Paenarthrobacter nicotinovorans: one gene and its partner. The protein of the gene in region 1 interacts with the protein of each later gene in a pairwise test. Links are inferred from orthologs where the notes say so. Each region holds a gene or a part of one and is shown in the gene's direction. Other genes may lie near its edges. The genes, in order: eno and rpe.

Region 1 (3,163 bases):
CAGCTCGGCTTCAACGTGACCATCAACACCGATAACCGCCTCATGAGCGGCGTCACCCTGACGGATGAGTTCGAGCTCCTGGTGGAGACGTTCGACTATGACCTCGATGACCTGCTGGAACTGACACTCAACGCAGCCGAAGCGGCCTTCCTGCCGCTGGATGAGCGCGAGGCGCTGGTCGAGTACATCAACGATGCCTACGCCAACCTCGGCTGACAATTGCTACGGGCTCACAGAGCTCATCGGGACGATCGCCGCATTACGTGAGCATTGCCCCTGGATGGGTGCCCTGACTCATGAGTCGCTGGTGGAGTACCTGATCGAGGAAGCCTATGAAGTGGTGGACTCGATCGAGGCGGGTGCTGTTGACGATGAGCTTCGCGGCGAGCTGGGCGATGTACTGCTTCAGGTAGTACTTCACGCCCGGCTCGCCGAGGAGCGCGGCAGCTTCGACTTCGAGGCCGTGGCCGCGGACATCAATGCCAAGATGATCCGGCGGAACCGGCACGTCTTCAAGCCCGACGGTTCCCTCCAGGAAAGCTCTCCGGCCAGTGTCGAGGAAATCATCCTCAAGTGGGACGCGGCCAAGCGTGCGGAGAAACCGGAGCGGGAGGACCCCTTCGAGGGCATTCCGCCCCACCTTCCGGCGTTGGCGGCGGCGCAGAAGTCCCTGGACCGGGCGGTCCGTGCAGGCTTGGACGTCGACGCGCAAGGCGCGCCGGCCGGCGTCGCCGTTCCCGTCATCCCTGCCACGGAAGAGGCGCTCGGCGAGTTGCTGCTGGCGGTCGTCGCCGGGGCCAGGGAGCAGGGACTCGACGCCGAACGCGCCCTCCGCGCCGCAGTTCGATCGTTTCAGAACAGCCAGGCCCGGCCTTCATGACGTGAAAGGTTGGAAGTCGTTCCGTAACCTGAGCCACTCTGGACTACGCTAGTAGCGACGAGGACGTTGAGAATTTCCCTCCTCATTCCTGTAATTTGCCCATAAGGAGCACATCCATGGCGCTTATCGATGCCATCCACGCACGCGAGATCCTTGATTCCCGCGGAAACCCGACCGTAGAAGTTGAGGTCCTGCTCTCTGACGGCCAGATCGGCCGCGCAGCAGTTCCCTCCGGTGCTTCCACCGGCGAGCACGAAGCTGTCGAACTCCGCGACGGAGACAAAGGCCGTTACCTCGGCAAGGGTGTCCAGAAGGCCGTAGACGCCGTCATCGACGAGATCTCCCCGGCACTCATTGGCTTCGACGCCACTGACCAGCGCAGCATCGACCAGGCCATGATCGACCTCGACGGCACGCCCAACAAGGGCAAGCTGGGCGCCAACGCCATCCTTGGTGTTTCCCTGGCCGTGGCCAACGCTGCAGCAGCTTCGGCTGACCTGCCGCTGTACAAGTACCTCGGCGGCCCGAACGCCCACGTGCTTCCGGTTCCCCTGATGAACATCCTCAACGGTGGCTCGCACGCCGACTCGGACGTCGACATCCAGGAATTCATGATCGCCCCGATCGGCGCCGAAACCTTCTCCGAAGGCCTCCGCTGGGGCGTTGAGGTCTACCACAACCTCAAGGCTGTCCTCCAGGAAAAGGGCCTCTCCACCGGCCTCGGCGACGAAGGCGGCTTCGCCCCCAACCTGCCGTCCAACCGCGCCGCACTGGACCTGATCCAGGAAGCCATCAAGAACGCCGGCTACACCCCGGGTACGGACATCGCACTGGCTCTGGACGTTGCCTCCTCCGAGTTCTTCAAGAACGGCGCCTACCAGTTCGAAGGCAAAGCACTCTCCGCCACCGAGATGAGCGCCTACTACGCCGAACTCGTTGCCGACTACCCGCTGGTCTCCATCGAGGACCCGCTGGACGAGAACGACTGGGAAGGCTGGAAGACCCTTACCGACACCATCGGTGACAAGGTCCAGCTGGTGGGCGACGACCTCTTCGTCACCAACCCGGTCCGCCTGCAGCAGGGCATCGACGCCGCCACGGCCAACTCCTTGCTGGTCAAGGTCAACCAGATCGGTTCCCTGACCGAGACGCTGGACGCCGTTTCCCTGGCCCAGCGCTCCGGCTACACCACCATCACCTCGCACCGCTCCGGCGAAACCGAGGACACCACGATCGCCGATATCGCCGTTGCCACCAACGCCGGCCAGATCAAGACCGGTGCCCCGGCCCGCTCCGAGCGTGTCGCAAAGTACAACCAGCTGCTGCGCATCGAAGAAGAACTCGACGACGCCGCACGCTACGCCGGCCGCAGCGCTTTCCCGCGTTTCAAGGGCTAGCCTTCAGCGAAATCAGTTGACCGGTGGCTATGGTGGAAAGACCATGGCCACCGGTTCTGTTTAAAGCTGGCCAGATTCGACAAGCAAGTTTCGACAAGCAAGTGCAGCAACCCCGCCAGGCAAGCACCGGGCATTACAGGAGTGTCATGGCCACCCGTCGTCCAAAAGTACCCAGGGCCGACGCCCTTGGCCGTCCTTCAGGCACAGCCCGCCCCGCAGGCGCAACACGCCCTCCCGGGACGTCCGCTGGCGGCCATGCCACCCCGCAGGCCTCCGAGGACGCCGACGTCATTTCCCTGGGTGCCTCACGCGCTGCTGATAAGCCGCGCACCTCTGACAAACCGACGGCGCCACGCACCACAGCGCCCGGCACCCCCGCGCCAGGCACCGGCAAGGCCGGAACAGGTTCCGGCAAAGCAGGCGGCAGCAAGACGGGCTCCGGCGGCAAAGGTGCGTCAGCAAAGGCGGGCGACACCGCAGGCAAGACGGACAAGGACTCCGACAATCTCGATCCCGTGCCCGCAAAAGCCTTCTCAGGCAGGATGCTGGCGCTGGCCGTGGTGATGATTGCCATCACCATCCTGTTGGCGCCCACCGTGAAGATCTTCCTGGAGAAGCGTGCTGAAATCTCAGCCCTGGAGGCCGAAATTGCCAGCCGCAAGGCGGAGCAAACTGAGCTGAACAAGCAGATCTCACGGTGGCAGGATCCCAACTATGTGAAACAGCAGGCCCGCGACCGCATTAACATGGTTATGCCGGGTGAAACAGGTTACTGGGTGTTTGGCGGGGAAGATGCCGCCGGCACGCCGGGTGGCCGCACCGGCTCCGGATCAACTGCAAACCCGGAGAATCTGCCCTGGGTGGATGCTCTCTGGGAGTCCATCAG
Region 2 (3,144 bases), 610 kb from region 1 along the record:
GTTGACCGGCCGCTGGAGCAGCTGGACCCCGCGATCCTGGATGCCCTGCGGATCGGTGCGCACCAGCTACTGTCGATGCGGGTTCCTGCCCATGCCGCGTTGGACCAAACAGTAGGTTTGGCCCGTGCAGTCATTGGCGCCGGTCCATCGGCCCTGATCAACGCGGTACTCCGCAAGGTCACTGCCCACAGCATGGACGAGTGGTTGGATATCCTGCTGGACCAGGAAACCGACGAGACCAAGATCGCTGCCCTCCGCCATGCACACCCTGAGTGGATCGTCCGCGCGCTGCGGCAGTCACTGGTGAACCACGGCAGGCCCAAGGCCGAGATCGACGACCTCCTGGAAGCCGACAACGCGGCGCCGGTGGTCAACCTGGTGGCTCTACCGGGTCTGGGTGACTTGGATGAGGCCTTTGACAACGGAGCCACTCCCGGTGAACTCGTAGAAGGCTCGGCGCTCTCCGCAGGCGGGGACCTTGGCCGCTTCGAATCAGTACGGCGTGGCACCACGCGTGTCCAGGACGTGGGATCCCAGCTTGTTGCACGTGCGTTGGCCGGCGTAGAGCTCGGGGAGCGTGCCGCCCATGGCGAGAAATGGCTGGATCTTTGCGCAGGTCCCGGTGGCAAGGCGGCGCTGCTGGCCGCCCTTGCCTATCGCGACGGAGCTACCCTCCTGGCAAACGAGCCGGCACCCCACCGGGCCAAGCTTGTCCAACAGGCGCTGTCCGCTGTGCCCACGGAATCCTGGAGTGTGCGCACGGGCGACGGGCGCGAAGTCGGCGCCGAGCAGCCAGAAGCTTTTGATCGTGTCCTGGTGGATGTTCCGTGCAGCGGCCTTGGCGCCCTGCGCAGGAGGCCGGAGTCACGTTGGCGTCGCTCGCCCAAGGACATCGGCGATCTCGGTCCGCTGCAGCGGGATCTCCTGAAATCGGCGATCGACGCCGTCAAGCCCGGCGGCGTCGTGGCCTACGTGACGTGTTCTCCCCACCCTGCTGAGACCACCGCAGTGGTTGGCGACGTACTTTACAAGCGGGACGACCTCGAATTGCTCGACTCCGGGCAGGCACTCGACCATGTCAGCCTGACCGGAAATCTGGGTGCGGGACATGAGCTCACTGCCCAGCTGTGGCCGCACATCCACCAGACGGATGCCATGTTCATGGCCATTATCCGAAAGAAGCCGTAGCCGCTACATCCCCTGGCTGCGGCGGAACCATTCCTTTCGCTGCAGCCGTACCATGACCCATACCGACCCGAAGGGGCTGCCTTGTCTCAGTGCTGTATCAACCCGAGCATCTTGTCCGCGGACTTCGTCAACCTTGAGGCGGAGTTGCAGAGGATCAGCAACGCCGACGCCGTCCACGTCGACGTCATGGACAACCACTTCGTGCCCAACCTGACGCTCGGATTGCCGGTGGTACAGCGGATTCAGGCCGTAAGCCCCGTTCCGCTGGACGCGCATCTGATGATTTCCGACGTCGACCGCTGGGCGCCTGCCTACGCAGACGCCGGCGTCGCGTCCGTGACGTTCCACGCCGAGGCCGCCATGGCCCCGGTGAAACTGGCCCGTGAACTGCGGGAACGGGGATCCAAAGCAGGCATGGCCTTACGGCCTGCGACACCGGTAGAGCCCTACCTGGACATGCTCAGTGAGTTGGACATGCTGTTGATCATGACGGTGGAGCCCGGCTTCGGCGGGCAATCGTTCCTTGACATCACCCTGCCCAAGATCCGCCGCGCCCGTGCTGCCATCGAGGGTTCGGGCATTGCTGTAGCGATCCAGGTGGACGGCGGCATTACGGAGGAGACCATCGTCCGGGCTGCTGAGGCCGGCGCCAACGTCTTTGTTGCGGGCTCGGCTGTCTACGGTCACGAGGACCCGGCTGCGGCGATCGATCGGCTGCGTGCAGCAGGCCAGGCCGCGACGGCGGCCTAGGCCTTTACGCCGTCATGGGATATTACGAAGATGGCCGGGAATAGCCTGGTCATCGCTCTGGTTATGGCACAATAACAACACACATACGTGCTCCGGGGTCGGTGTAAGTCCGAACCGGCGGTTATAGTCCGCGACCCGCGAGCCACCGATTTCCTGAGCAATCCGGATAGAGGTGGCGGACGGTTGAACCGGTGGAATTCCGGTACCGACAGTTAAAGTCTGGATGGGAGAAGCACGTACAGTCATGCCGTGGGCGTTCCTTCAGTGACGCCCGGCATTGCGCTGTCGTACACCCCCGGAGTCATCGCGGCTTACTGGGAAGGAACGGCATGGATTTTCTGCGATGGCTCTTCGAAGCACAGATCCCCGTTGGAGGATCTGCTCTTGTCTTACGCGAAGTGCTTGGAAACATCTTTGGGTTACTCAGCGCCCTCGGCGGAATGCGCCGGAAAGTCTGGGCTTGGCCGGTAGGAATCATCGGCAACATCCTTTTGCTCACCGTGTTCCTCGGCAACGTATTCGGTGCTGCTGCGCCCGCAACCCTCTGGGGACAGGCCGGCCGGCAGGTGATGTTCATCGCCGTTGCACTTTATGGCTGGTACCGGTGGCGTCAAGGCCGGCAGTCGAGCACCCAGGGCCGGGCCGTGGTCCCCGGCTGGGCCGGTAACAAGGTGCGCCTGGTTCTGATCGGCGCGATGGTAGCCGGTACTGCGGCCCTGACGCCCCTGTTTGACGCCCTCGGCTCCTACCCGCCTGTGTGGGCAGACGCCTGGACCTTCATGGGCTCCCTCCTGGCCACTTACGGCATGGCCCGGGGATGGACTGAATTCTGGTTGATCTGGGTTGCCGTGGACATCGTGGGCGTGCCTCTGCTGTTCAGTGCCGGCTATTACGCCAGTGCTGTGATGTACCTGTTCTACGGGTTCTTTACCCTGACCGGATTCTTCGTGTGGTGGCGGGCCGAAAAGCGTGAGCGTGGCGCTGTTCAACCACTTCCGGCGCCCGCAGGAGCCGTGCGATGAGCGCGCAGGCCGTTGAGTTTTCGGCTACTGAAAAGGCCGCCATGGACGCAGCTCTCACCGCCGCCCTGGCTGGCCCGCGAGGAGCGAATCCGCTGGTTGGCGCAGTGATCCTCGGCGCGGAAGGCGAGCAACTTGCCACCGGCTACCATCGCGGTGCCGGAACGGCCCATGCGGAGGCCGACGC

Evidence for each region.
Region 2: the proteins of eno (region 1) and rpe interact in binary tests that used the Escherichia coli proteins (3 or more experiments, as listed by UniProt). The link is inferred for Paenarthrobacter nicotinovorans from one-to-one orthologs.

Annotation. Positions count from the first base shown.
Region 1 is NZ_CP089293.1:1,243,492-1,246,654, forward strand. What follows is about bases 291-3,136. They hold eno (phosphopyruvate hydratase), read left to right. Parts: upstream 291-996; coding sequence 997-2,277; downstream 2,278-3,136. Other genes in these bases: JMY29_RS05965 (MazG nucleotide pyrophosphohydrolase domain-containing protein), read left to right, coding at 291-880; JMY29_RS05975 (FtsB family cell division protein), read left to right, coding at 2,424-3,136. In the rest of the region: JMY29_RS05960 (adenosine deaminase), read left to right, coding at 1-216; more of JMY29_RS05965, read left to right, coding at 281-290; more of JMY29_RS05975, read left to right, coding at 3,137-3,163. UniProt on the Escherichia coli protein: Catalyzes the reversible conversion of 2-phosphoglycerate (2-PG) into phosphoenolpyruvate (PEP). It is essential for the degradation of carbohydrates via glycolysis.
Region 2 is NZ_CP089293.1:1,857,609-1,860,752, forward strand. Bases 277-3,103 are described here. They hold rpe (ribulose-phosphate 3-epimerase), read left to right. Parts: upstream 277-1,269; coding sequence 1,270-1,938; downstream 1,939-3,103. Other genes in these bases: JMY29_RS08650 (RsmB/NOP family class I SAM-dependent RNA methyltransferase), read left to right, coding at 277-1,188; pnuC (nicotinamide riboside transporter PnuC), read left to right, coding at 2,268-2,960; ribD (bifunctional diaminohydroxyphosphoribosylaminopyrimidine deaminase/5-amino-6-(5-phosphoribosylamino)uracil reductase RibD), read left to right, coding at 2,957-3,103. Also shown: more of JMY29_RS08650, read left to right, coding at 1-276; more of ribD, read left to right, coding at 3,104-3,144. UniProt on the Escherichia coli protein: Catalyzes the reversible epimerization of D-ribulose 5-phosphate to D-xylulose 5-phosphate.